One region of the Paenibacillus sp. V4I7 genome, then DNA from elsewhere that is predicted to be linked to it. Evidence: a T-box and tRNA genes for the amino acid it is inferred to sense, from the RefSeq annotation. Region 1 holds a T-box; the other regions hold tRNA genes.

What was found. A T-box is a leader RNA that pairs with one kind of tRNA and senses whether it is charged. The one in region 1 lies ahead of pheS (phenylalanine--tRNA ligase subunit alpha), so its partner is inferred to be a tRNA-Phe.
Region 2: it encodes a tRNA-Phe, which carries the amino acid that the T-box ahead of pheS (phenylalanine--tRNA ligase subunit alpha) is inferred to sense. The anticodon was not compared.
Region 3: it encodes a tRNA-Phe, which carries the amino acid that the T-box ahead of pheS (phenylalanine--tRNA ligase subunit alpha) is inferred to sense. The anticodon was not compared.

The regions. Positions count from the first base shown of each region.
Region 1 is NZ_JAUSZD010000002.1:213,038-220,151, forward strand. Features, by position in the region: gene QFZ80_RS02225 (glycoside hydrolase family 76 protein) at 1-308, shown strand, start outside; gene glsA (glutaminase A) at 517-1,470, opposite strand; gene QFZ80_RS02235 (aldo/keto reductase) at 1,497-2,417, opposite strand; gene QFZ80_RS02240 (MDR family MFS transporter) at 2,530-4,146, opposite strand; gene QFZ80_RS02245 (MarR family winged helix-turn-helix transcriptional regulator) at 4,209-4,637, opposite strand; T-box leader at 4,833-5,090, shown strand; gene pheS (phenylalanine--tRNA ligase subunit alpha) at 5,161-6,195, shown strand; gene pheT (phenylalanine--tRNA ligase subunit beta) at 6,221-7,114, shown strand, end outside.
Region 2 is NZ_JAUSZD010000002.1:6,976,983-6,984,096, forward strand. Features, by position in the region: gene QFZ80_RS32620 (ABC transporter ATP-binding protein) at 1-296, opposite strand, end outside; gene QFZ80_RS32625 (PucR family transcriptional regulator) at 408-1,523, opposite strand; gene QFZ80_RS32630 (NlpC/P60 family protein) at 1,665-2,516, opposite strand; gene QFZ80_RS32635 (hypothetical protein) at 2,782-3,174, shown strand; gene QFZ80_RS32640 (gluconate 2-dehydrogenase subunit 3 family protein) at 3,181-3,777, shown strand; gene QFZ80_RS32645 (GMC family oxidoreductase) at 3,774-5,336, shown strand; gene QFZ80_RS32650 (MTH1187 family thiamine-binding protein) at 5,430-5,732, shown strand; tRNA gene QFZ80_RS32655 (tRNA-Lys) at 5,848-5,920, opposite strand; tRNA gene QFZ80_RS32660 (tRNA-Tyr) at 5,930-6,011, opposite strand; tRNA gene QFZ80_RS32665 (tRNA-Phe) at 6,058-6,130, opposite strand; tRNA gene QFZ80_RS32670 (tRNA-Asp) at 6,177-6,253, opposite strand; tRNA gene QFZ80_RS32675 (tRNA-Thr) at 6,264-6,339, opposite strand; tRNA gene QFZ80_RS32680 (tRNA-Val) at 6,353-6,428, opposite strand; tRNA gene QFZ80_RS32685 (tRNA-Met) at 6,448-6,521, opposite strand; tRNA gene QFZ80_RS32690 (tRNA-Ser) at 6,549-6,640, opposite strand; rRNA gene QFZ80_RS32695 (23S ribosomal RNA) at 6,720-7,114, opposite strand, start outside.
Region 3 is NZ_JAUSZD010000002.1:5,938,541-5,945,654, reverse strand. Features, by position in the region: rRNA gene QFZ80_RS27920 (23S ribosomal RNA) at 1-1,718, shown strand, start outside; rRNA gene rrf (5S ribosomal RNA) at 1,788-1,904, shown strand; tRNA gene QFZ80_RS27910 (tRNA-Glu) at 1,956-2,027, shown strand; tRNA gene QFZ80_RS27905 (tRNA-Val) at 2,059-2,134, shown strand; tRNA gene QFZ80_RS27900 (tRNA-Asp) at 2,150-2,226, shown strand; tRNA gene QFZ80_RS27895 (tRNA-Phe) at 2,255-2,330, shown strand; tRNA gene QFZ80_RS27890 (tRNA-Thr) at 2,405-2,480, shown strand; tRNA gene QFZ80_RS27885 (tRNA-His) at 2,552-2,624, shown strand; tRNA gene QFZ80_RS27880 (tRNA-Lys) at 2,652-2,724, shown strand; tRNA gene QFZ80_RS27875 (tRNA-Leu) at 2,744-2,823, shown strand; tRNA gene QFZ80_RS27870 (tRNA-Leu) at 2,883-2,968, shown strand; tRNA gene QFZ80_RS27865 (tRNA-Leu) at 3,020-3,098, shown strand; gene QFZ80_RS27860 (response regulator) at 3,409-3,681, shown strand; gene QFZ80_RS27855 (Hpt domain-containing protein) at 3,668-3,988, shown strand; gene nagZ (beta-N-acetylhexosaminidase) at 4,188-5,840, shown strand; gene QFZ80_RS27845 (anhydro-N-acetylmuramic acid kinase) at 5,840-7,033, shown strand; gene QFZ80_RS27840 (D-lyxose/D-mannose family sugar isomerase) at 7,075-7,114, shown strand, end outside.

The DNA.
Region 1 (7,114 bases):
CCGCGGTGAAGAACCGATTGTGTGATACTGCTGCGGGGATGCTGCCTGATGAGGGGATTAACGATACAGGTTTATTCAAAGGGATACTAATCCGGTACCTGCTGAAGTTGGTGGAGACTTACCCCGAATTTGAGCTGCCGGCAGAGCTTATTGAGCAAAATGCAATCACACTTATGGAGCATGGAATAGACGACAAAGGACGCGTTGGCACAGACTGGAGAATGCCTCCTGAGGGCTCAATTCAGTTAAGTGTTATGCTAAGCGGCGTTATGTTACTGGAGGCGTATGTATCACTTCGAACGAAATAGAGACAAATTAAAGCTGAAAGGAGGTGAAAATCATAGAAGTGGAAGCGCATTCATAATGACTAATTCAATGTGGACCAACTATATGGCTTGTAGAGGCTCGGATAAAGCGACTGCGAACATTTTTCTAACAACCTAAAAGGCCAAAGAACCTTCCCAACAAATGGGAGGGTTCATTTTATGCATATAAGAAATTGTACAACGTACAGCTCTAAAATAAGCTCCAATCAAATTCCTTCGACAGCGTACCCAAAAGGTGAACACCAGCTGTGCTGTTGCCTTTGCGGTTCAACGCCGGGCCGACCAAGCCGATCCCATATTGTCCGGGCACCATCGTCAAAATGCTGCCAGACACGCCGCTTTTGGCAGGCAGCCCAACGTTCATGGCGAATTCACCAGAGGCATTGTACATACCACAGGTAAACATGAACGTCTTTGCGATCTGCACGAATCGCCGCGGAATAAGGCGTTGATTACGAATCGGATCTACGCCATTGTGCGCCAGAACGAGGGCCATTATAGCCAAGTCGGTACAATTCACCTCGATGGAACAATGGCTGAAATAGACGTAGAGAACGTCGTCAACCTCACTATCCAGCACACCGTTGTCTTTCAGGAAGTAAGCTAACGAACGATTCCGATGGGCTGTATCCGACTCAGATCGAAACACACTTTGATTGATTTCAAGTGAAGGATTATGAGCGATATCTCGGAAGAAATGGAGAATCCGTTCGACCTGCTCCTTAGGATCACTACCTGCAATCAAGGATGATATCGCAATTGCCCCGGCATTGATAAGCGGGTTGAAGGGGATGCCGGGCTCGACGAGTTCGAGCTTCAGCATCGAGTTGAAATCGTCTCCGGTAGGCTCCATCCCCACCTTGGAGAAAACAATCTCTTCACCGTTATCCATCAACGCCAAAATTAGCGTAAATACTTTTGAAATACTTTGTAAGGTAAAACGGAAATTTGATTCGCCGGCCACAGAGATATTTCCTTCAGTATCCATAATACAGATACCTAGAACATCGGCCGGAGCGTTAGCAAGTTCAGGAATGTAGGAAGCAACCTGTCCGTCTGATGTATGTGCCTTGCTTTCCGTAACCCACTGAGGCAAGTGCGCCTTGAGATGCTTCCATGTTTCTGCGTGTTGTGTATGACTCATTCAGAAGTCATTCCTTCCTCATTCTCTTAAGCCTTCCAAGCCTGTGGGTGGTTATCACTGATAAGCTCCGTTGCGCTTGCATTCGAAATAACCTGTTCAGGATTTTTGCAGCCTGGAATAACCGTTGTAACGGCATCATGCTTCAAACACCAAGCTAATGCCCATTTGGCCATATCCATGCCTTCAGGAACTTCTTCTTTTTGGATGCGCTGCACGTCCTCAAGCTTCTGTTTCACGCTCTCGGCATCATGACGATGGCGTACATCCGTGTTGCCGAACACCGCACCAGGCTTATACTTACCGCTCAAATAGCCGCTAGCCAAAGGGACACGAGCCAGAACGCCAAGATCTTGATTCACACAGGAAGGGAAAACAAGCTCTTCTGGAGCTCGATCCAAGCGATTATATACGACTTGAATGGCTTTGGAATTAACCTTGCTGGAGGCTTCTGTTTGATGAATATTAGCATTATTGCCAATGGATGTTCCCAAATGACGGATTTTCCCGGCTTGAACTTGTTTGTCCAAAGTTGTCCAAAGCACATCATTATCAAATAAATCATCAGGTCCGGAATGGAATTGATATAAGTCAATATAGTCCGTTTGCAAAGCTTTCAGAGAATCGTCCAGTTGTTTGATAACGCCTGCGGAACTGAAGTCATCTGTTCGGGTGAACAGATCATGGAAATGGTGGCCAAATTTCGTAGCTACGATCCAGTTCTCGCGATTGCGGCGGGATAAGTAATTACCGATAAGAGATTCCGAAAGATGATCACCATAGCATTCTGCTGTATCGATCAGATTTATACCAAGATCGGCTGCTTGATCGAGAATAGCATCTGCTTCAGCTTGCGTGTAGGTAAGTCCCCACTCTCCGCCGAACTGCCAAGTCCCAACACCCACAATGGAAACTTTCAAATCCGTTTTACCAAGTCTGCGATATTTCATGGCGAGCACTCTCCTTTTTAAGGTATCCAAGTTTATTAAACGCTATAGCTTGCTCCGTGTCAAAAAGAAAAAGACTCTTTCCTCTCCATGAAGAGAAAAGAGCCTTTGTGTATTATGCGAGTTCTGGTGAAAGTTCTTCCTTTTTGCCATCTGATTTCTTTGATTTACGATCAGATACTTTAATGTTACCGATAAACAGTGTCAGAACAGCCCCAAGTAATACGAACACTAAGCCTACAATAAACACTTGGTGAAGCGATGTAACCAGGGCATTTTTTAGAATTGGCAGCATGTGCTCCACGAATTCTTTTGGCATTTTGGCCAAGGATTCAGGATTAAGAAGGGAAGAATATAAAGCTTGTGGATTCGTATGAATCATGTCAGTCATTGAAGTAGCAAGTCCGCTTGCTTCCGCGGGAAGCTGCTTCACGACAGGGGTTAGGTCTTGCTCTAACAGCACAGATGATTTGTGATTCATAATGGCACCCAGAATCGTCATACCAAAGGTACCGCCAATTTGACGGAAAAACTGGCTGGAAGACGTGACGACACCGAGCTCCGATTTCGGAAAGCTTTCTTGTAAGGCTAGTGTAAGGATAGGCATGACTAGACCCATACCGAGACCTAACAGAAGCATATAGCTGGAAGCAAGTAATTTTGTTGTATCAATACCCATAGTACTCAGAAGATAGAAGCCTACTGCCATAATGATCATTCCGGAAAGCATTTGTTTGCGAATTCCGATTTTATGGATGAATTGACCGGAAATAACGCTGGCCGCTATCATTGTGATCATAAGCGGCGTCATCACTGTACCGGAAGCCGAAGCACTGATACCGACGATGCCTTGCATGAAAAGCGGAACGAACATAATGGCTCCGAACATACCAACTGCCATAAGGAATCCTACGCCGTTAATTGTTGTAAAAGTTCTATTTTTAAACAAACGAACAGGGAGAATCGGCTCTTGTGCTTTACTCTCAATAATAACGAAGGATACCAAAGATACAATGGCTAGTATGAAAAGAGCAATGATTTGCCAAGACAACCAAGCATATTCATTACCGCCAAATGTCAAAGCAAGCAGTAAGCTGACGACCCCGGTAATCATGGTAACTATACCGGGAATATCGAACTTTACTTTACCGATTGCTTTATGCTTCGGTAATGCGATAGAAATTAAGACAACTGCAAGGATACCGACTGGTAGGTTGATGTAAAATACCCAACGCCAGTCTAATGCGTCAACGATCCAGCCACCGACTTGGGGTCCGACTACTGACGATAAACCGAAAATCGCGCCGAATACGCCCTGCCATTTGGCACGCTGCTTACCAGTGAACAAATCCCCGATAATAATCATTGCCATAGGCATCATAATACCGCCGCCAATACCTTGTAAGCCACGGAACAAGATAAGCTCGGTCATATTCTGAGCCATCCCGCAAAGAGCTGAAGCCCCAATGAAGATAATAAGACCTGTTACATAGATAACGCGGCGGCCGATCAAGTCAGCCAATTTACCGGCAATAGGCACGACCACGGTTGAAGTCAGCATGTAAGCTGTCGTTAGCCAAGCCATCAACCCAAGGCCGCCGAGCTCACCGACGATACGCGGCATAGCTGTTCCGACAATGGTACCGTCTAATGCGCCAAATAGCATGGCAATAATAAGCCCTGTAAGCAGGAGACCTCGATTTTTGAGTTCTGGTGCTGCATTTGCTTCTATAGAATTCTCTGAAGCTGTTTTTTGTATGATTTCCACTTATACCACTCCTTGAATAAGATGAATTAATAAAAATCAGTAAGCTTTTCAAAGGCACTCACAAGAATACGCATTTCTTCAGGTGGAAGCTGGGATAGTCCGCGTGCAATCACTTCTTTCTGGACATCTTCCGCCTGTTTGAGTATGGCCTTTCCGGTTTCGGTTATTTCAACCAACACAATACGTCGATCAGTTTCATGGTGTTTACGAATGACATGCCCACTTTGGACAAGTCGGTCAATCATAACGGTGATCGCACTTGGTTTAACGCCCAGTTTCTCAGCGAGATGAGTTTGTTTCGGCGTACCTTCTTTAGATATCATGAAGAGCATGAATAATTGTGGCCCCGTTAACTCTGAATCTAACTGGGTAAGTACGGTGTGGCTAATTTTTCGATGAGCCGTTTCAAATGTTGTTCGGAAACGATTGGTATAAGCTATTAATTCATCTTCCATATCCAAATCCTCCTTACATCTTAATTAAAGTATGAAATTATTAAACAATAAAATGTTTATATGAATTAATGTTTAAACTATTTAAATAAAATATACGCCGCTGATCATTCGAAGTCAACTGGGAAATTCATACCTGGGGGCTAGTTCACTTGCATATCAGGCATATCTTGCATATAATAATTGGTACATATATGTGAAAATGCTTTGACGGAGAAGAGTATGCAGTGCTTCTTGACAGGGAGGGAAAGCCAACGATTGAGAGCTATCCCCGAGAATCAGGCTGCAGAAGTTCGCTCCCGAGCAGTCCTTTGAACAGAAGCTTACTAACAGCTTCTCATTAGAGGGAACCGGACACATCGTCCGTTATCTGAAATGAAGTGAGAATCGTTTATTTGGCCTATCTGCCAATGAACGAATCTAATTAGGGTGGTACCACGGCTTTTCGTCCCTTGTAAGGGAGCGGAAAGTCTTTTTTGTGTTTTCATTTAGGGTGATTCAGGGGCCTAATTCAGGAGGGATTTCGATGAAAGAGCGGTTAGAAGCTTTGAAGCAGGAAGCGCTGCAGGAGCTAAGCGGCGTACAAAGTCAGCAGGAGCTTAATGATCTACGTATTAAATATTTGGGTAAAAAAGGTCCACTAACCGAGGTGCTACGCGGTATGGGCGCATTAAGTGCGGAAGAAAGACCGGTTATCGGCCAAGTAGCGAACGACGTTCGTGCAGCTATCGAAACCGTTATTGAAGAAAAGCAAGCAGCGTACCAACAGCAAGAAACAGAGAACAGATTGCGTGCAGAAATGATTGACGTAACGCTTCCGGGTCGCCCTTCAAAGCAAGGGGCCGTGCATCCTTTAAGCAAAGTTATCCAAGAAATTGAAGACATTTTCATTGGAATGGGTTACACAGTCGCAGAAGGTCCAGAGGTAGAGCAGGATTACTACAACTTTGAGGCGCTTAATCTGCCGAAGGATCACCCAGCTCGCGATATGCAGGACTCGTTCTATATTACTGATGAAATTCTAATGCGTACACAAACCTCCCCTGTTCAAGTTAGAACGATGGAGAAACGCAAAGGGGAAGTTCCGATCAAAATCATTTGTCCGGGGAAAGTATACCGCCGCGATGACGACGATGCGACACATTCCCATATGTTTACCCAAATCGAGGGTCTGGTCATCGACCGTAACGTACGGATGAGTGATCTGAAAGGAACGTTGCTTCAATTCGTTCAAGAGATGTATGGCAAAGAGACGAGAATTCGCTTGCGTCCAAGCTTCTTCCCGTTCACAGAGCCAAGCGTTGAAGTTGATGTCAGCTGTGCAATGTGTGGCGGCGTTGGCTGCCGTACTTGTAAACAAACGGGTTGGTTAGAAATCCTAGGAGCGGGCATGGTACATCCGCGCGTTCTGGAGATGGGTGGATATGATCCGAAGGAATACACAGGTTTTGCATTCGGAATGGGCGTTGAGCGCATTGCGATGCTGAAATACGGGATTGAAGATATTCGTCATTTCTACACGAACGATTTGCGGTTCTTAAAGCAATTCTTACACTTGTAAGCATCAGGAAAAGGAGGGGTTAAGCATGAAGGTTTCTTATCAATGGTTATCGGAATATGTAGATGTATCAGGCTTCACAGCTGAGGAATTAGCAGAAAAACTTACCCGAAGCGGCATCGAAGTGGATATTGTGGAAGATCGCAATAAGGGTGTAACGAACGTAGTCGTTGGGTTTGTAAAATCACGCGAAAAACACCCAGATGCAGATAAATTAAGTGTGTGTATCATTGATGCCGGACAAGGCGAAGACTTGCAAATCGTTTGCGGGGCAAAAAATATCGATGCCGGACAAAAGGTGCCCGTCGCTATGATTGGAGCAGTGCTGCCTGGCGGACTGCAAATCAAACGCGCTAAACTGCGCGGCGTAGAGTCACAAGGCATGATTTGTTCAGCCAAAGAGCTTGGTCTGAACGACAAGCTGCTGCCGAAGGAAATTCAAGAAGGTATCCTAGTACTGCCTGAAGATACCGAAATCGGCAGTTCAATTCTGGATGTCCTTGCTATCAACGACAAGGTATTAGAGCTTGATCTGACACCAAACCGCTCCGATTGCTTGAGCATGCTCGGAGCTGCTTATGAGATCGCAGCGATCCTCGGACGCAGCGTCAAACTGCCGGATGCGGAAGCAGCGCGCGGGGCGGCTGGAACAGCCGCAGTGAAAGCTTCTGATCGCATCAGTGTGAAGATCACAGCGACGGAGCAGTGCTCGCACTACGCGGCTCGCCTTATCGAAGGCGTACGCGTCGGCACTTCTCCGCTGTGGATGCAAAACCGTTTGATGGCGGCTGGTATCCGTCCAATCAACAACATCGTTGACATCACGAATTTCGTGATGCTTGAATACGGCCAACCGCTACACGCTTTCGATGCTGAGCAGTTGAACAATGGCCACATCGATGTACGCCTCGCTGAAGCCGGG
Region 2 (7,114 bases), 6.8 Mb from region 1:
GCCATGTTTTGATATACAGTCATATGTGGGTAAAGAGCGTAAGATTGGAAAACCATCGCGATATCGCGGTCTTTTGGAGCTACGTCATTTACAAGGCGGTCGCCGATGTAAAGTTCACCTTCAGTAATTTCCTCTAATCCTGCGATCATACGAAGAGTTGTGGATTTTCCGCAACCGGATGCTCCAACCAATACAACGAACTCTTTATCTTCAACTTCAAGATGGAAATCTTTAACTGTGGATTCTTCTGCACCAGAATATCTCTTAACGATATGATTTAAACGTACGCCTGCCATGGTTTCATTCCCCCTACGATTTATCGATCATATGCTTGCTGATCAACTTTTCAATATACTCATCTTACCTTACGAAGACCGGACTGACTATGCACAATCCCTACAAAAAAATCACTTTCTTTTCGTTACTTTGTACAATAGTAATGCAAGTCTCACTAATACCGCATGATTGAACGTTCTCACATCGAGTCCGGTCTCATTTTTAAACTTGTCCAAACGATATAGCAAGGTATTTCGATGTATATATAACTTCTTCGCTGTTTCACTAACGTTGCAGTCTAGTGTGAAGAAATGTTCCAGCGTGATTACGGTCTCTGCATCCAGTACATGGTCTATGCCGCGAAGTACCTGCTCTAGGAATTCTGCCTTTTCCTCTTCATCAATCAAGTGCAGCAGCTTCTCCAAACGAAGCTCCCAACGAAGATGAATAAAGCTGCCTACATGAAAGGAACGCCCTAACATGATCGTCTCCCTCAGCTTGAGAATCGTGGCAAACAGCGATTTCGAAGGCTTTACTGGATAATCAATGGCTAGGTGGCATTCGCCAACCCACTCATTAGCGAGCATTTCATACAGCCCTGAGCCGAGAGCGTCGAGTATCTGCTCTACGCTTTCTTCCTCATCCCCTTCTCGCTCTTCGCTACCACTAGTTAGTAGACCTTCGGGTGCTAGGATCAGCCACTCTTTTTCTAGTAAAGGAATCAGGATAATCTCCGATTCAAAGAAGGACTCCAACAGTTTCTTCAGTTCCGCATAGGAAACGCGCTGATTCTGAGAATAGTCCCCATATAACAACAGCGGAATTTTCGTTGAATACAGAGAGGATTGTGAAGCAAGCGCATCTGGCAGCTCAGCATGGGTTGAACCGCGTTCCATCTGTTGCAGCAGCCAATCTCTTAATTGGTGCGCCTTTCTTTCATCTTCAGATAAAAAGACTCCCCACTGCTTTTTTTCTTGTGTCATCTTAGACTCTACCGTTAACTCGACAAGCTTGCGCTCTGAAGATGTTAGTTTGGCTTCTGAAACCTGCAGAATGCGAATATCTTTGTGTTCTTTGGATAAATAAAAAAGTACATCCTGACCACGCACAACACTTCGACTAAAGCTCTCAAGATTCTCTGCCTGCTCTTCCGCCAAATGCTCCCAATCTGCCTCGGGTATCAAGTTAATCTGCATAGGCGACTGTAAAACCGCTTCCAAACGCTCTTTTACACGCTCCCAATCCATCTGCCTCTCTCCTTACTCCTATATATCTTCTATATCTATCTTCATCTATCTTCTTAATTGTAACATATGTCCCCCCACTCATGTGAATATGAAAGACCCCTCCTGCAGCTGCTGCAAAAGGGATCTGTTTCGTTAGGTGATTTAGTTTAACACTCGACGAGCCGTTACATAATGATCCGCCCACCATTCTTTATTGATGGAAGTGAATTTCACGCCACCTTCACCATACGTATGGATCATATTTCCGTTACCCACATAGATACCAACATGTCCGATATTTTTGCCGGAATCCACAGTTGTGAAGAAAACTAGATCTCCGGTCTGCAAATTACTTTTGCTAACAAATGTACCTTCCTTCGCTTGATCACGGGAAACACGCGGCAGTATAATGCCATATTCAGCAAAAACCGTTTTTGTAAAGGAAGAGCAATCCATCGTTTTAGTTTGTCCATATTTTGCCCCAAAGACGTATGGTGTACCTAAGTATTTCTGAGCCGTTAAAATAAGTTCAGCTTTCAAACGATCCTTGGCGGATAGAATGCTCCGGCCACTTATGAAATCCTTCTTAACATCATTTACATTGCGAGTGACGACTTCGTCTTTGCTCTGAGATGCCATGACCATTTTGCCTTGACCGACATAAATCCCAGCATACGATGGCTTCCCACCACTACCAAAGAACAAGACGTCACCAGGCTCTGCTTTTGCTATGTTCGTAATCTTCGTTTTATTCATCTTAAACTGCTCATCCAGTGATCTAGGAACCGAGTAGTTGAGAGTTTGAAAGACGTAATAGATCAGGCCTGAAGAATCAAAACCTGCCGAAGGCGATTCATTACTTTTGGAATAATCAACACCCGTCATTTTCTTTGCCAGGGAAACCGCGTCCATATCATCATTAGCCGCGTAAGCAGAAACTGCTGTAACAGCAGATAATGCAATGGTTATCGCCGCTGTAAGCCCCAAAGTACGGTGTGCAAGACTCTTTATCATAAATATTTCCTCCAGCATCATGTTATTTGTAGAAATGGGAAAGTTCTCACTTCCTTGTACAAGGTTACCATGGTAATGAAAAGTCTTTCATTCCTAAATTATTTCCTTTCAGGCATACCATTGGTAAGTTTGCCAAATATATCATTGGTTTAATTTAGATCATGAGGAGCTTGGCAAATTTGGTTAATTAAAACAAACTCATAATCTTTGTTAATTTGGAAATAATTGTACTGGGGTGATTTCATCCTATAGGAGGTTCAGACAAATGGTTTGGAGTCAGTGGTCGTTAGATCGTGTCATCATTTTCTTGGTAGGAGTAACCTATCTCTTCATATGGGTCCAGGTGACCTTATCGCATTATCGACAAAACTTTCATAACAAATTTATGTGGGGTCCGGTTATCCTGGCTCTTGTTATTAGTTTCGTCTCCATCATCAGTACACTGCTAAATAGCAAAGGCTGGTATATAGTGACCCATATCTGCTTCTGGCTTGGTGTCATTCAAGGAATAATCGGCTTTATTTTTCACATCAAGGGTGTTCAGAAACGGATAGGCGGCTTAGCATTACGTAATTTTCTTACGGGGCCGCCAGTGATGATGCCTTTACTATTTTCAGTCATTAGCATTTTTGGTCTTACAGCTATTTATGGAGGTTGACTTACCATGAAGAATCATACCTATTATCCGACCTACAACGTCATGGATGAACAAAAGGAATGGGATTCCCATACACGGTCTATTGTGACCTCCCGACTTCAGCGTGAACATTCGCACCGTTTTTTAACGCCAGTAGAAGCGGAAACATTACGGGTTTGGTGCGCTTTGCTGATGGATGATCATCGAGGAGATATTATTCAAGCGATTCTTACTCATATTGATCAAACGTTAGCAGAAAATAAAGGGGAAGGACAGCGCAAGGTCAATGTCCCCCCTCTTCAAAAACTCTTGCGTCAGGGACTTAAAGCTATTGACGAGGCTGGATGGATAGCCGATAGCCGACCTTTCTTCCAATTAGACGAAGCTGCTCAAAAGCAAATCATGCGCCAAATCAGCGATGCTAGCTACCCTCTAACAGAAGCGTGGGAGGGCATTCCACAAAAAGCACTGTTTCATAAACTCCTTCAATTAAGTGTAGAGGCCTATTACTCACATCCTTTAGTTTGGTCGGAGATCGGTTTTGGCGGCCCTGCCTATCCTCGTGGATATGTGAGAGCAGACCCTGGCCAACTTGATCCTTGGGAGGCAGTGAGGAAGCCATGAAGTGGAGACATGAACATGATGCTGTCGATATCGTAATTGTAGGTGCAGGTGCAGCAGGCGGTGTACTAGCCAAAGAGTTGAGTGAAGCCGGCCTTAGTGTTGTTGTACTCGATGCTGGCCCTTGGCGGGATCCTCAGAAGGATTTCGCTAGTGACGAGCTGAGTATGCGGAGTTTAGCATGGGAGGATACTCGTATTGTTGATGGGACAGAACCATTTGGAATGGGGAGCCACCATTCGGGTAGGGGAATAGGCGGCGGGACGCAGAACTTTACCGGTGTTTTTTTGCGCTTCCATGAATCAGATTTCAAAACAAAGTCCATTGACGGCGTAGGTGAAGATTGGCCCATTCACTACAAAGATCTTGAGCCCTACTATAGTAGAATCGAAAAAGAAATAGCTGTTTCCGGACCGAAACATTTCCCTTGGGGAAATTTCAATGGGCCTTACCCTTATCCAGAGCGCGACCCCCTAAGTCCTAATGCTTATTTATTTCAAAAGGGCTGCGAAGCACTTGGTATTCAATCCGCGGTTACACCGCTTGCTATTCTATCTGCTCCTTTTGAAGGTCGTCCTCCATGTACCAATCGTGGCTTCTGTATCGAAGGCTGTATGCCGAATGCCAAGTTTAGTACCTTGATCGTTCATATTCCTAAGGCCGTTCAAGCCGGGGCCGAAATTCTTCCTAATTGTATGGTTACACAAATTGAAGTCGATACACAGGGACATGTCAATGGTGTTCTCTTTGTTAACCAGGGAACCACCTACCGCCAACGTGCCAAAACGGTTATTTTATGCGCTCATGTTGTCGAGACACCTCGCCTGCTGCTTCACTCAGCTACTCCTCAATTTCCTGACGGTCTAGCGAATTCCAGCGGCTGGGTAGGCCGTTCGATTATGACGCATAGCAGTAATGATGTCTACGCCAAATTTGAGCAAGAGGTTCGATTGTACAAAGGCACACCTGTGTTAGCCTCTACACAAGATTTCTATGAAACTGATCCGCACAGAGGCTTCGCACGTGGCTATACGATTCATTCTCATGGCTCGAGACCTATAGATATGGCTCAAGGGATCAGCAAAGCGTCTCACGAGCCCGTCTGGGGGCCACAGCTTAGGCAAATCATGCTGGATTACAACTATTATGGACGTTTAACCATGGTTGGTGAAGTGCTACCACAATGGGACAACCATATCTCCTTATCCGCTGAAAAAGATGAAAACGGAATGCCTCGTGCCTCCGTGACCTTCAATTATGGAGATAACGATCTTAAATTAATCGATCACGCAGTAGAGAATATGAAACTTATCCTCAAAGCAGCCGGAGGCGAGGTTGCCTACGTGGTATCTGATACACAGCATCTCATGGGCGGCTGCCGCATGGGGAATAATCCAGCTACCTCCGTCGTCAATTCTTACGGTCAAAGCCACGACATCCCGAATTTGTTCATTTGCGATGCGAGTCTCTTCGTAACCTCCAGTGGAGGGAATCCCACCAACACGGTCATGGCGCTTGCAGCTAGAACTGCCGATTATATTATTGAACTTGCTAGCTCTTAATTGGCAAGCTAGCTTCATGGTGAATTGCATTGCCTGTAGTTACTCATCTACAATGGAAGAGAGCTTTAGACAATGAAAGGAGAAGTGACCTCCATGGCTATCGCAGAATTCACCATTATCCCTATAGGAACAGCTACCACCAGTCTTAGCGGTTATGTTGCAGATCTGCACAAAGAACTAGAGAAACATTCCGATATCGCTTTTGAAATGACACCTATGGGTACCATTCTAGAGGGTCCCATAGATCGATTGCTTGAAGTCATTCGAGCCGCCCACGAAGTCCCTTTTACGAATGGTGCAGAGCGAGTCTCGACATCTATCAAAATCGACGATCGCCGTGACAAACCGGCCTCTATGAAGCAAAAAATGAAGTCCGTTGCAGACAAGTTGAAATAGAAAAAAGCATCCTGCTTATGGATGCTTTTTCTTTATGTAAGGGGCGAACTCTGCCTTTTGGAGATTATATAAAACAAAAAAAGACCTCACGGCCTTCAACGTTTACTTATAAAAGTGAGTCATGTAGGATTCGAACCTACGACACCCTGATTAAAAGTCAGGTGCTCTACCAACTGAGCTAATGACTCAAGGTAAAATGGAGGCTGATGGATTCGAACCACCGAACTCGAAGAGAGCAGATTTACAGTCTGCCGTGTTTAGCCACTTCACTAAGCCTCCAGATGAGAGATAACCATGCTGCATTGTTGCAGCACAACCATCTCAATGGCTCGGGACGGAATCGAACCGCCGACACGAGGATTTTCAGTCCTCTGCTCTACCGACTGAGCTACCGAGCCTTATGTAATTGTCTTTAGCTTGTCCTAATTTACTAAAAAAAATAAATGGCGGAGCTGACGGGATTCGAACCCGCGGTCTCCTGCGTGACAGGCAGGCATGTTAGGCCACTACACCACAGCTCCAAACTATAAATGGTGCCGTCGAGAGGACTTGAACCCCCAACCTACTGATTACAAGTCAGTTGCTCTACCAGTTGAGCTACAACGGCATAAAGATAAAAATGGTGGAGGCTGACGGGATCGAACCGCCGACCCTCTGCTTGTAAGGCAGATGCTCTCCCAGCTGAGCTAAGCCTCCGACTGGATTGGTTTTATGATAGCGGCAGAGGGGCTCGAACCCCCGACCTTACGGGTATGAACCGTACGCTCTAGCCAGCTGAGCTACGCCGCCACACAAAAGGTATATATATTTGGAAACTGGCGGAGAGAGAGGGATTCGAACCCTCGCACCACTTACGCAGTCTAACCCCTTAGCAGAGGGTCCCCTTATAGCCACTTGGGTATCTCTCCAAGATATATATACACTCAGGAAATATTATTCCCTGAAAACTAGATACGAAACTTGCGTAAAGTTAGAATTTTAGGTTTATTGGTTAAGCCCTCGACCGATTAGTATTCGTCAGCTGCATGCATTGCTGCACTTCCACCTCGAACCTATCAACCTCGTCGTCTACAAGGGGTCTTACATACTGGGAAATCTCATCTTGAGGGGGGCTTCGCGCTTAGATGCTTTCAGCGCTTATCCCCTCCGTACATAGCTACCCAGCGATGCCTCTGGCGAGACAACTGGTACACCAGCGGTACGTCCATCCCGGTCCTCTCGTACTAAGGACAGCTCCTCTCAAATTTCCTACGCCCGCGACAGATAGGGACCGAACTGTCTCACGACGTTCTGAACCCAGCTCGCGTACCGCTTTAATGGGCGAACAGCCCAACCCTTGGGACCTACTTCAGCCCCAGGATGCGATGAGCCGACATCGAGGT
Region 3 (7,114 bases), 5.7 Mb from region 1:
GCTTGCACTTTAGTGCATGGGTAGGGGAGCGTTGTATGTACGTTGAATTCTGACCGTAAGGACAGGTGGAGCGCATACAAGTGAGAATGCCGGTATAAGTAACGAAAAGATCAGTGAGAATCTGATCCGCCGAAAACCTAAGGGTTCCTGAGGAAGGCTCGTCCGCTCAGGGTAAGTCGGGACCTAAGGCGAGGCCGAAAGGCGTAGTCGATGGACAACAGGTGGAAATTCCTGTACCACCGTAGCCGTTATGAGCAATGGAGTGACGCAGAAGGATAGTGACGCGAGCTGATGGATGCTCGTCCAAGCAGTGAGGCTGATGTGTAGGCAAATCCGCACATCGTTAAGGCTGGGCTGTGATGGGGAGGGAAATTTAAGTACCGAAGGTCATGAGTTCACACTGCCAAGAAAAGCTTCTAGCCAGGCGAAGGTGCCCGTACCGCAAACCGACACAGGTGGGTGAGAAGAGAATTCTAAGGCGCGCGGAAGAACTCTCGTTAAGGAACTCGGCAAAATGACCCCGTAACTTCGGGAGAAGGGGTGCCTCGGTAGGGTGAATAGCCCGAGGGGGCCGCAGTGAAAAGGCCCAAGCGACTGTTTAGCAAAAACACAGGTCTGTGCGAAGCCGCAAGGCGAAGTATACGGGCTGACGCCTGCCCGGTGCTGGAAGGTTAAGAGGAGTGGTTAGGGACCTCGGTTCCGAAGCTATGAATTGAAGCCCCAGTAAACGGCGGCCGTAACTATAACGGTCCTAAGGTAGCGAAATTCCTTGTCAGGTAAATTCTGACCCGCACGAATGGCGTAACGACTTGGGCGCTGTCTCAACGAGAGATCCGGTGAAATTTTAATACCTGTGAAGATGCAGGTTACCCGCGACAAGACGGAAAGACCCCATGGAGCTTTACTGCAGCTTGATATTGGACTTTGGTACGATCTGTACAGGATAGGTGGGAGCCTTTGAAGCCTGAGCGCCAGCTTGGGTGGAGGCATCGTTGGGATACCACCCTGATCGTATCGGAGTTCTAACCTGGTACCGTGATCCGGTATGGGGACAGTGTCAGGTGGGCAGTTTGACTGGGGCGGTCGCCTCCTAAAATGTAACGGAGGCGTTTAAAGGTTCCCTCAGAATGGTTGGAAATCATTCGCAGAGTGCAAAGGCATAAGGGAGCTTGACTGCGAGACCTACAAGTCGAGCAGGGACGAAAGTCGGACTTAGTGATCCGGTGGTACCGAATGGAAGGGCCATCGCTCAACGGATAAAAGCTACCCTGGGGATAACAGGCTTATCTCCCCCAAGAGTCCACATCGACGGGGAGGTTTGGCACCTCGATGTCGGCTCATCGCATCCTGGGGCTGAAGTAGGTCCCAAGGGTTGGGCTGTTCGCCCATTAAAGCGGTACGCGAGCTGGGTTCAGAACGTCGTGAGACAGTTCGGTCCCTATCTGTCGCGGGCGTAGGAAATTTGAGAGGAGCTGTCCTTAGTACGAGAGGACCGGGATGGACGTACCGCTGGTGTACCAGTTGTCTCGCCAGAGGCATCGCTGGGTAGCTATGTACGGAGGGGATAAGCGCTGAAAGCATCTAAGCGCGAAGCCCCCCTCAAGATGAGATTTCCCAGTATGTAAGACCCCTTGTAGACGACGAGGTTGATAGGTTCGAGGTGGAAGTGCAGCAATGCATGCAGCTGACGAATACTAATCGGTCGAGGGCTTAACCAATAAACCTAAAATTTTAACTTTACGCAAGTTTCGTATCTAGTTTTCAAGGCGCAAACCACGCTTTGACTGTTTGGTGATGATGGCGGAGGGGACCCACGCGTTCCCATCTCGAACACGACCGTTAAGCCCTCCAGCGTCGATGGTACTTGAACCGCAGGGTTCTGGGAGAGTAGAACGTTGCCAAGCAGTACCCACTAGTTGGGTATTTTTTTTGCCGCCTCTTTTGCGTGGAAGTAAGGCCCGTTGGTCAAGTGGTTAAGACACCTCCCTTTCACGGAGGTAACAGGGGTTCGAGTCCCCTACGGGTCATTAATAACCCCCACAAGGGCATATTTCTCATGAACGCTTAGCTCAGCTGGGAGAGCACTACCTTGACAGGGTAGGGGTCGGCGGTTCGATCCCGTCAGCGTTCACCATATCATGTACATTTTGGAGCTGTGGTGTAGTGGCCTAACATGCCTGCCTGTCACGCAGGAGACCGCGGGTTCGAATCCCGTCAGCTCCGCCATTTACACCAAAAAGTGATCATCAAGCATGGCTCGGTAGCTCAGTCGGTAGAGCAGAGGACTGAAAATCCTCGTGTCGGCGGTTCGATTCCGTCCCGAGCCACCACTTTACCCCAAAAAGTGAAGTATAGTATAAGGTATAGTTTCCGATTACTTTTCGGGGACCCCATAACTAAATAAGCCGTTGTAGCTCAACTGGTAGAGCAACTGACTTGTAATCAGTAGGTTGGGGGTTCAAGTCCTCTCGACGGCACCACAGTACCCAAAAAAGCGAAGCGTTGTAATAACGCCGAGTACTTTTCGGACTCAGCAAGACTTATTCATATGGCGGTCGTGGCGAAGGGGTTAACGCACTGGTTTGTGGATCCAGCATTCGCGGGTTCAAGTCCCGTCGTCCGCCCATTTTTTCAAAACTCATGTCTTACATGAGTCATTAGCTCAGTTGGTAGAGCACCTGACTTTTAATCAGGGTGTCGTAGGTTCGAATCCTACATGACTCACTTGCCTTATTTACAGCATGCGCGTATGGCGGAATTGGCAGACGCACTAGACTTAGGATCTAGCGGGCGACCGTGGGGGTTCAAGTCCCTCTACGCGCATTCCAAAGTGACGAACTGGATTGTAGTTTAGTTACTTCCAGTTCGGAGCTTTCAATTAAGCCGGAGTGGCGGAATCGGCAGACGCACAGGACTTAAAATCCTGCGGTAGGTGACTACCGTACCGGTTCAAGTCCGGTCTTCGGCATTATCATCTTAACTGCAGGCGCGCCTTAACACATCAAGGTGCGCCGTATAAGCCGGCGTGGCGGAATGGCAGACGCGCTCGACTCAAAATCGAGTTCTAACGAGTGGAGGTTCGAGTCCTCTCGCCGGTATCGCATTATAAAGTAAAGTGGTTGAACAGGAAGCTTTCCTGATCATCCACTTTTTTTGTCGTTTAATCACCAAATAGGATTTCGACAAGGGCAGTCCCTTTGATCACGAGGAGCCTTAGGTGACTGTCTATTTTTGCAGGTGCGTCACTTGGGGTACTGCATTCTGAAAAGTTTTGGCTTAGTGCCCGTATAGCCGAACGTTTTTTTCATACATAAGGCAATATAATTGATGTGGAAATGGAGTGCTTCTGCTAACTCATAATGAGATCAATCAGATGGTAGCCAAAGAATTTCTAAGTGAGAAGGGGATGTGTTTGTCGATGTGGCGGAGAATGGTGCGGTAGATATAAACATGGTAGGATATAAGCGGTATGACGCCATTTTAATGAACTTGCAAATGCCTGTGATGGACGGATATGAGGCTACGCATCAAATCATAAAGATAGGCTACAAAGTTCCACCCATTATCGCTATGACGGCTGATGCGGTGAAGGGCGTTAAGGAGCAAGTGCTTGAAGCAGGAATGAAGGCTTATATAACAAAGCCCTTTGAACCCATTGAGCTGTTCAGTGTGGGGAAATAAAACGGAATTATATCATCGAATTTTACGGCTATTTGTGCAAAATCATGCAGAAACAGCTGTAAAAATTCGAGAGGCGCTTCAAGCAGACGACATCAAGAAAGCTATATTGCTGGTTCATACGCTGAAAGGGATTGCTTCTAATATTGGGGCGATAGATATTTCCAGCTCGGCCTATGTCTTGCAGGTTGCAATGGATGAAACAATTCTTGATTCACAAAGTAACTATGAACAGCTGGAATCTAAGCTGACAGAAGTTAATCGCAAATTAGAAGGGGTTTTAGCAGCGATAGATAACTATATGAGGTAGCATAAAAGAGGCAGCGAGTGGGGTTACATTCGTTTGCCTTTTTCATGTTTCTTGGTTCTGATTTTAAAATAAAATTTCATATTTTAAATTTATATTGAAATATTATTTTGTTATTCCTATAATAATAGGTATTCAGTTAGCTTTGTAAACACTTACATTAATAAATTTGATAGCTTTACGAGGGGAGTTAGTAAACGATATGAATATGAGCGGGAGCCAGATAGACCTTAATGCATTGACACTTCGGCAAAAAATCGGTCAGATGATCCTCTGTGGTTTTGAAGGCACGGGTATGACGGAAGACTTGGAGAGCTTTATTGAACAAAACCATATAGGCGGGGTCATTTACTTCGCTCGTAATGTAAAGGATACCCAGCAAGTTGCTCAGTTATCCGAGCAGCTCCAGCAAGTTGCAAAGAGATCTCAGAATCTACCGTTATGGATATCGATCGATCAAGAGGGCGGCATGGTGGCTCGCTTGACTGAGGGCGTGGCGCTAATGCCAGGGCAGATGGCAATAGCTGCGGGAGCTATTGAAGCAACTGACGGTTCAAAATCTGCTTATGAGTCGTCCTTCATTTCAGGGCAGGAACTTCGAACGCTGGGCGTTAATATGAACTTCGCACCTGTTCTGGATGTGAATAATAATCCGGATAATCCCGTTATCGGCGTTCGATCATTCGGGGAGTCTCCGGAACTTGTCGCTAAATTTGGTCGTCAGTCGATGCAAGGTTATCAGGATGCTGGGGTCGTTGCAACAGCCAAGCATTTCCCGGGTCATGGTGATACGAACGTGGATTCACATCTGGATTTACCAACGGTCGAGCATTCGGAAGCGCGTATTCGTGCGGTTGAAATAGTGCCTTTCGTTGAATCGATTAAGAATGGCGTGGATGCTATTATGTCAGCGCACATTTATTTCCCCGCTTTGGAATCGGCTAAGCTGCCTGTTACTCTTTCGAAGTCGGTACTTACTGGATTGCTCCGTGAAGAGCTCGGCTTTGAGGGAGTTATCATGACCGATTGCATGGAAATGAACGCGATCTCCGAGCATTACGGCACAGCGCCGGCGGCTGTCATGGCGGTCGAAGCGGGGGCTGATCTCGTGCTGATCAGCCACAGCCGCGACCGCCAGCTCGCGGCCATCACCGCGCTGGAGCGTGCGGTGCAAGAAGGGCGGATTACCGAAGCGCGTATTGACGCTTCGGTCGCCCGTTTACTCGCGCTCAAGGAGCGGCGCGGCTTGTTTGAAGCGCGGCCGAGTGCGGCGGCCGCGGATGAGGTTGGGACCGCGGCGCACCGCGCGGTCGCCCAGCGCCTCAGCGAGGCGAGCATCACGCTCGTCAAAGACGAGCAGAGGCTGCTCCCGCTGAAGCGGGTGAAGACGCTCGCGATCACCGTGGCCGCAGCTGTTTCGTCGGGTGTCGACGAAACATACGCGGGCCCCGCGAGCTTGGGGGCTGCGCTGGCCGAGCACGGCCTGGTCGTGCTCGATCGCGTGCTGCCGCTGCCGGAGGTGGCAGCGAGCAGCGATGGGCTGCTCGCCGAGGCGCAGCAGGCGGAGCAGATCGTCATCGGGACGTACAACGCCCGATTCCATCCGGCGCAGGTCGAGCTGGTGCGTGCCCTGCAGGCGCTCGGCAAGCCGCTTGTCGTCGTCGCTCTGCGAGTGCCTTACGATTTGCTGGAGCTGCCGGAAATTTCAACCTTCGTCGCGGCATATGAGAGCCGGCCGCTTGCTCTGCAAAGCGCGGCCAAGTGTTTGCTGGGTCAGCTTACTCTGCAAGGCAGACTGCCGGTCTCGCTCGGTCTAGACTATCCTGCAGGATGGAAATGGGAAGGTGGTTTGTGATGCTTCGTTCCTTATTGAATCAAACGTCTCTGACGGTTGCTGGAATCATGTCAGGTACTTCCCTCGACGGCATTGACGTCGCGCTTGTTCGAATTGATGGCTGCGGCGTTGACGCGAAGGTCGAGGTGCTCCACTTTGAGAGCTTTGCCTATGAAGATGAATTACGGGAAAAGCTCAAAGAATTATGTTCCACCGAACATTCCGATGTGTCTTTGCTATGCGGGATGAACTTCGCGATAGCGGAACGCTTTGCCGATGCAGTGTTACGTGCGGCGGCAGCAGCTAATATCCCCATGGAGCAAATTGATCTCATCAGTTCTCATGGGCAGACGGTTTGGCACATTCCTGTAGCGGATGAAGCAAATCCATTTCTGCCGAAATCAACCCTGCAAATCGGTGATTTATCCGTCCTTGCTAAGCGGACTGGAAGACCTGTTGTTGGCGATTTCCGTACAGCGGATATGGCGGTTGGCGGTCAAGGTGCACCGCTTGCGCCTTACGGGGACTTTATTATGTTCCGGCACGAGGAAAAGGGACGTATTCTCCAAAATATCGGCGGGATTGGCAATTGCACAGCCATTCCAGCTTCCGCATCGACCGATGCTCATCGTCTTATCGCCTTTGATACGGGACCAGGCAATATGATTATGGACCAAGTTGTTTTTGAGCTTTCACAAGGCCGGTTGACTTATGATGCGAATGGCGCGTGGGCCTCTATTGGCTTTGTAGATGAAGAACTGCTTAATAGCATGTTGGCACATTCTTACTTCAAACTCCCTCCACCCAAAACGACGGGGCGTGAGCTGTTTGGTAAAGCATATGCCTCTTCTTACTTGTCGACTGCCCTTGAGCGAGGATTACCTCCAGAAGATATTGTGGCGACTGCGACTTCATTTACCGCTCATTCCATCGCCCGTGCTTATAACGACTTCGTTTTCCCAGAGTATACCATTGCGGAAGTGATTGTAAGCGGTGGCGGTGCGCACAATCAAACGCTGCTCGGAATGCTCCGAGAGCTGCTTCCGGAGCAATCCATTCTTACATCGGATGAACTTGGCTTATCGGGTGATGCCAAAGAAGCTGTCCTCTTTGCCTTGCTGGGCAACGATTGGATTCATGGCATGCCTAATAATCTGCCGTCCGCTACCGGAGCTGAGCGGCCTACGATCATGGGCAAGTTAGCCTTGCCATAGATGAGCAATTTCCGATGGTACTTTTGGGAGGGCGAGAAGAGATGAAAAGAAGCGAGATCACGAGGGCTCAAGAGCGCACAG